3 regions of the Streptomyces sp. NPDC020731 genome follow, and region 2 is predicted to be linked to each of the others. Evidence: riboswitches for the same ligand, from Rfam matches in the RefSeq annotation. Region 2 holds a riboswitch; each other region holds the start of a gene.

Region 1 (2,258 bases), on a different contig from region 2:
ACTGCGCCAGTACGTCCCCGATCCGCCCGAGGTGCCAGGTCCCGTCGGCCTTCAGTCCGCGCGCGACGATCGCGGTGACGGGGTAGGCGAAGAAGACGGCGAAGAACGCGACGGGCACGGCCATCAGGCCGAGCCGCGCCGCGCTCCCGCGCCGCCCCGCCGCGGTCCGCGTCACTTCAGTACGAGCGAGGCCCACGACTTGACCCACTGGTCACGGTTGGTGGCGATCTTCTCCGGGTCCATCGTCTGCGGGTCCTTCGCCTGCGGTCCGAACTTCACGAACTCCTCGGGCACCTGGGCGGCCTCCCGCACCGGGTACACGAACATGTTGAGCGGCATGTCGTCCTGGAACCGCTTGCTGATCAGGAAGTCCAGCAGCGCCTTGCCGCCCTCGGGGTTCTTCGCGTTGTCCAGCAGGCCCGCGTACTCGACCTGGCGGAAGCAGGTGCCCTCGGCGACGCCGGTGGGGGCGGTGTCCGGCTTGGGGTCGGCGTAGATGACCTCGGCGGGCGGCGAGGAGGCGTAGGACACCACCAGCGGACGGTCGGCCTTGGCCTTCCTGCCGCCGGCCGAGCCGGAGAACTCCTCGTTGTAGGCCTGCTCCCAGCCGTCGACCACCTTCACGCCGTTGGCCCTGAGCTTCTTCCAGTAGTCCTGCCAGCCCTCGTCGCCGTACTCGGCTGCCGTGCCGAGCAGGAAGCCGAGGCCGGGCGAGGAGGTGGAGGCGTTCTCGGTGACGAGGAGGTCCTTGTACTCGGGCTCGACCAGGTCGTCGAGGCTCTTCGGCGGGGTCAGGCCGTGCTCGCTGAACCACGCCTTGTCGTAGTTGACGCAGACGTCACCGCTGTCGACGGGGGTGACCCGGTGCTTGTCCTGGTCCACCCGGTACTCGGGCAGGATCAGATCGGAGCCCTTCGCCTCGTACGGCTGGAACAGCCCGTTGTCGAGGGCGCGGGAGAGCAGGGTGTTGTCGACGCCGAAGAAGACATCGCCCTGGGGGTTGTCCTTGGTGAGGATGGCCTTGTTCACGGCCTGCCCGGCGTCGCCGTCCTCGAGGACCTTCAGCTGGTAGCCGGACTGCTTCTCGAAGGCGGCGACGACGTCCTTCGACACGGCCCACGAGTTGTGGCTGACGAGGGTCACGGTCTTGGACGACCCGCCCCCGCTCGAGTCGTCGCCGTCGGACGACCCGCACGCGGACAGCGTGACCAGCCCCAGCCCGACGGCCAGGACCGTGACCTTCTTGGTGATGCCCACTTGATTCCTCCTGGAGTGACCAGGAAGAGACGCGGCCCTGCCCGGGACCCCTCTGAGAGGTCCCGGGCAGGGCGCAACAGCTCGAGTGATGACCGATCTCCCTACCCAGAATGACCTGGGCGAGGTTCGGAGGGTCTGCGGCCGGTGCCGCACTCTCAGCGCTGTGGCGCTCCCCTGTCGGAATATGAAGATGTGCTTACGCGAGTCACATTACCTCTCGCTCGCGGCGAGCTGACCACACGCCCCGTCGATCTCCTGTCCACGGGTGTCCCGGATCGTCACCGGCACGCCGTGCGCGGCGATCGCCTCCACGAACGCCTTCTCGTCCTCGGGGCGGGAGGCGGTCCACTTGGAGCCGGGCGTGGGGTTGAGCGGGATGAGGTTGACGTGCACCGGCCGGCCCTTGAGCATCCGTCCGAGGCGGTCGCCGCGCCAGGCCTGGTCGTTGATGTCCCGGATGAGCGCGTACTCGATGGACAGCCGCCGCCCGGAGGTGGCCGCGTACTCGAACCCGGCGTCGAGGACCTCGCGCACCTTCCACCGCGTGTTCACGGGGACGAGGGTGTCGCGCAGCTCGTCGTCGGGGGCGTGCAGCGAGATGGCGAGCCGGCACTTGAAGCCCTCGCCGGTGAACCGGTGGATGGCCGGGACGAGACCGACGGTGGACACGGTGATCCCGCGCTGGGACAGCCCGAGCCCGTCCGGCTCGGGGTCGGTGAGGCGACGGATGGCCCCGACGACCCGGTTGTAGTTGGCGAGCGGCTCACCCATGCCCATGAAGACGATGTTGCTCAGCCGCGCCGGGCCACCGGGCACCTCGCCGTCCCGGAGCGCCCGCATCCCGTCCACGATCTGGTGCACGATCTCGGCGGTGGACAGGTTCCGGTCGAGGCCGGCCTGCCCGGTCGCGCAGAACGGGCAGTTCATGCCGCAGCCGGCCTGGGAGCTGATGCACATCGTCACCCGGTCCGGATAACGCATGAGCACGGACTCGACGAGCG
Region 2 (2,258 bases):
GTCGTACGGGACGGGTCCGGTCTCCGTGTCCAGTTCGTGGTCGGCGGGGCGCAGGCCGAGCACCTCGCAGCCGAGCCGCAGTTCGATGCCGGCGTCCTCGAAGTCGACGTCGAAGGCGGAGTCCTCGGCCTTGCCGAGCAGCACCGCCTTCGACAACGGCGGCCTGTCGTACGGCTGGTGGGGTTCCGCGCCGATCAGGGTCACGGTGCCGGTGAAGCCCTGCTCCCGCAGGGCGAGGGCGGTCTGCACACCGGCCATGCCCGCGCCCGCCACCACCACCCGCCGCGGCTCGGACCGTCCCGGTTGCTGCGTCTGCTCGCTCACCCGATCACCTTAGACACCTGACGCGACGTCATCGGCCGAGCTGCTCCACCACGCTCGTCCCGCTGCCCGGCTGCGACTCCCACGCCCAGCTCTCCTCCAGCCGTACCCGTCCGTCGGGCAGCTCCACGACCGTCGACACACAGTGCCCCGAGGAGGTGGTGCCGTCCCGTTTCAGCTGCACGTACCGGAAGTCCAGCCGGTCCCCCGCGCGGGTGCCCACCAAGTGCCCGCGCACGACGTCGCCGCCCGCGTACTCGGCCCAGATCTCGCCGTCCCGCTCGTGGTAGACGAACCGGGTGCGGGTGCCGACCTGGCCGGGGGCCTGGTCGGCCACGGGGGCGAGGACGAGTCCGTCGAGCGATGGTGCCACGCGGAGGCTCCCTTACAGGCGCGGTGCGGTGCGGGCTAGGGTGGCCAACGTACAAGCACTCGCGGGAGCCCGGACGCACCGGGCTGAGAGGGAGGCTGGCGGCCTCCGACCGTACGAACCTGATCCGGGTCATGCCGGCGAAGGGAGGGGCTGGACGCCCATGTCGCCCACGCGTACCTCAGACGTCCTCGTCGTCGGGGGCGGAATCATCGGTCTGGTCACGGCCTGGCGGGCCGCGCAGCGCGGTCTCGTCACAGCCGTGGTGGACCCCGAACCGGGCGGTGGCGCCGCCCGGGTGGCCGCCGGGATGCTGGCCGCCGTCACGGAACTGCACTACGGCGAGGAGACCCTGCTCGGTCTGAACCTCGCCTCCGCGCGGCGCTATCCCGTCTTCGCGGCCGAGCTGACCGAGCTGACCGGCCAGGACCTCGGCTACCGCGCGTGCGGCACGCTCGCCGTGGCGCTGGACGCCGACGACCGCGCCCACCTGCGGGACCTGCACGCCCTGCAGCAGCGGTCGGGGCTGGACTCGCAGTGGCTCTCCGGGCGGGACTGCCGGCGCCTGGAGCCGATGCTCGCGCCGGGGGTGCGCGGCGGGCTGCGGGTGGACGGCGACCACCAGATCGACCCCCGGCGGCTGGCGACCGCGCTGGTCACCGCCTGTGAGCGCGCGGGCGTGACCGTCCACCGCGCGTGGGCCGAGCGGCTCGTGGTCGCGGGAGATCGCGCGACGGGCGTCGTCACGGCCGACGGCACCGAACTGGGCGCCGGGCAGGTGGTGCTCGCCGCGGGCAGCCTCAGCGGGCGGCTCGCGGGCGTCCGGGAGGACGTGCTGCCGCCCGTCCGTCCCGTGAAGGGGCAGGTGGTACGGCTGACGATGCCCGCGCGGCACGGTCCCTTCCTGAGCCGGACGGTGCGGGCCGTGGTGCGCGGCAGCCATGTCTATCTGGTGCCGCGCGAGAACGGCGAGCTGGTGATCGGGGCGACCAGCGAGGAGACGGGCTGGGACACGACGGTGACCGCGGGCGGTGTGTACGAGCTGCTGCGCGACGCCCACGAGCTGGTCCCCGGCATCACCGAGCTGCCGCTGGCCGAGACCCGGGCCGGCCTGCGCCCCGGCTCCCCCGACAACGCGCCGCTGCTCGGCCCGACCGGCCTCGAGGGGCTGCTCCTCGCCACCGGCCACTACCGCAACGGTGTCCTGCTGACACCGGTCACCGGCGATGCCATGGCGGAGGTCCTGACCACCGGCGCGCTGCCGGAGGTGGCCCGTCCGTTCACCCCCCGGCGCTTCGGCGCCGCCGTCCGCACGGAGCAGCCCGCATGAACATCTCGGTCAACGGGGAACACCGGCGGTTCGCGCCCGGCACGGCCCTCGACCTCGTCGTGAAGTCGCTCACCAAGGCGCCCTCAGGGGTGGCCGCCGCCCTCAACGAAACCGTCGTCCCGCGCGCGCAGTGGCCCGCCACGCCCCTCTCCGAGGGTGACCGTGTGGAAGTCCTGACCGCCGTCCAGGGAGGCTGACCATGGCCGACGATCCGTTCCTCCTCGGCGGTACGTCCTT
Region 3 (2,258 bases), on a different contig from region 2:
TCGGGACATGCCCCGGGCCCTCGATCATGGTCTGAACATTGAAACGCTTCGCGACCGTGTTGAGTTCCCCGAGCGTGCGCAACTCCGCGAACTGCGCCTCGTCGTTGGCGTCCGCGATGGACCCGGGCCGCAGGCCGTCGCCGAGCGAGTACGTGACGTCGTACGCGGCGAGGATCTCGCAGAGCTCCTCGAAGTTCTCGTACAGGAACGACTCCTTGTGGTGCGCCAGGCACCATGCGGCCATGATCGAGCCGCCGCGGGAGACGATGCCGGTCTTGCGGTGGGCGGTGAGCGGTACGTACGCGAGACGCACGCCCGCGTGGACCGTCATGTAGTCCACACCCTGCTCGGCCTGTTCGACGACCGTGTCCTTGTAGATCTCCCAGGTCAGTTCCTCGGCCCGGCCGTCGACCTTCTCCAGGGCCTGGTAGAGCGGCACGGTGCCGATGGGGACGGGGGAGTTGCGCAGCACCCACTCGCGGGTGGTGTGGATGTTCCGGCCGGTGGAAAGGTCCATGACCGTGTCGGCGCCCCAGCGGGTCGCCCAGGTCATCTTCTCGACCTCCTCCTCGATGGAGGACGTGACCGCCGAGTTGCCGATGTTGGCGTTCACCTTCACCAGGAACCGCTTGCCGATGATCATCGGCTCGATCTCCGGGTGATTGACGTTGGCCGGCAGCACCGCCCGGCCCGCCGCGATCTCCTCACGGACCACTTCGGGGGAGACGTTCTCCCGGACCGCGACGAACTCCATCTCGGGCGTGGTCTCACCACGGCGCGCGTACGCCAGCTGCGTGACCGCCCGGCCCCCGCGGCCCCTGCGCGGCAGGCGCGGCCGGCCGGGGAACACGGCGTCCAGATTGCGCAGGCCCCCGCGCGGAGAGGTGTGCTTGATCCCGTCGTCCTCGGGACGGACGGGACGGCCCGCGTACTCCTCCGTGTCACCGCGGGCGATGATCCAGCTCTCCCGCAGCGGAGCCAGGCCCCGGCGGACGTCGGTGTCGACGAGCGGATCGGTGTACGGGCCCGACGTGTCGTACAGCGTGACCGACTGCCCGTTGGTGAGGTGCACCTGACGGACCGGCACCCGCAGGTCGGGGCGTGCGCCCTCGACGTACGCCTTGTGCCAGCCGATGGACTTCCCGGCCTCCCCGTTCACCGACGTCTCCGTCGGGTTCTGCGTGGAGGCAGGCGTGCGTGCGTCCTTGTTGGTCATGAGACCTACTCCCTACGCCGGCATTACCCGGTAACAGGTTCGGCGGTCGACGCAGCGGTTTCCGTCTGCCGACGTTCCGTGTGAAACATCACTCGCAATTCGGTGATGTTTCATGTGAAACATCGCTGGGACGGAGGTCAGCGCCCTCTCAGCCCGGTGCTCCGAGCTCCCGCGTGTACAAAAGCGCCTCCACGCTAGCGTCATTTCTGGCGCGGTGAACAGAGGGCCCATCCCGTTCTTGCGATGATCGGGCGGTGAGCTCCACTCAACCTCCTCCGTATCCACCGCCCGAACCACCGCGCACACCCGGTGCCGGAGACGGCGGCGGCCACGCGCACGGGCACAGCCACAGTCACGGCCCGGCGGCGCCCGTCTCCCAGCACCTGCGCAAGGTCATCGCGGCGATCCTGATCCCGTTCACGGCGGCGGTGCTGATCGGACTCGCCGTGCTGTGGCCGGGCGGTGCCCCGGCGCACGAGCGCACAGGCGTCGGTTTCGACCGGCAGACACAGCGCGCCACGGTCACCAAGGTGGTCGAGCTGAGCTGTCAGTCCGTCAACGCCTCCGGGGGCGTCCCGACCGGCGACACCTCCACCGCCGAGGGCTCGTCCGCCCAGCAGCAGGCGGGCGGTACCTGCAAGAAGGCGACGATCCGGGTCGACACCGGCGACGACAAGGGCCGTACGTTCAACGAGATCGTGCAGCCGGACCAGTCCCGGCAGCTGAGCGAGGGCCAGAAGGTCGTGGTCGCCTACGAGCCCTCCGCGCCCGAGGACCTCCAGTACTCGGTCACCGATGTGGACCGGCGCTTCCCGATGGCGCTGCTCGCGGGCATCTTCGCGCTCGCCGTCGTGGCCGTGGGACGGCTGCGTGGCGTCATGGCGCTGGTCGCGCTGGCGATCAGCTTCCTGGTGCTCAACTTCTTCATCCTGCCCGCGATCCTGCAGGGATCGAACCCGCTGGTCGTGGCGGTGGTGGGGGCGAGCGCGATCATGCTGATCGCCCTGTACCTGTGTCACGGGCTGTCGGCGCGTACGTCGGT

Evidence for each region. A riboswitch is a leader RNA that binds a small molecule or an ion and turns the genes downstream of it on or off. The one in region 2 is predicted to bind thiamine pyrophosphate.
Region 1: another riboswitch for thiamine pyrophosphate. It lies ahead of ACH4VX_RS13455 (thiamine ABC transporter substrate binding subunit); the one in region 2 lies ahead of thiO (glycine oxidase ThiO).
Region 3: another riboswitch for thiamine pyrophosphate. It lies ahead of thiC (phosphomethylpyrimidine synthase ThiC); the one in region 2 lies ahead of thiO (glycine oxidase ThiO).

What each region holds. Positions count from the first base shown of each region.
Region 1 is NZ_JBIRTN010000007.1:257,054-259,311, reverse strand. It holds gene ACH4VX_RS13460 (ABC transporter permease) at 1-124, opposite strand, end outside; gene ACH4VX_RS13455 (thiamine ABC transporter substrate binding subunit) at 172-1,257, opposite strand; TPP riboswitch at 1,338-1,443, opposite strand; gene rlmN (23S rRNA (adenine(2503)-C(2))-methyltransferase RlmN) at 1,468-2,258, opposite strand, start outside.
Region 2 is NZ_JBIRTN010000004.1:377,763-380,020, forward strand. It holds gene ACH4VX_RS08770 (NAD(P)/FAD-dependent oxidoreductase) at 1-324, opposite strand, end outside; gene ACH4VX_RS08775 (hypothetical protein) at 353-694, opposite strand; TPP riboswitch at 746-857, shown strand; gene thiO (glycine oxidase ThiO) at 855-2,021, shown strand; gene thiS (sulfur carrier protein ThiS) at 2,018-2,218, shown strand; gene ACH4VX_RS08790 (thiazole synthase) at 2,221-2,258, shown strand, end outside.
Region 3 is NZ_JBIRTN010000010.1:155,249-157,506, forward strand. It holds gene thiC (phosphomethylpyrimidine synthase ThiC) at 1-1,216, opposite strand, end outside; TPP riboswitch at 1,209-1,399, opposite strand; gene ACH4VX_RS17655 (YibE/F family protein) at 1,471-2,258, shown strand, end outside.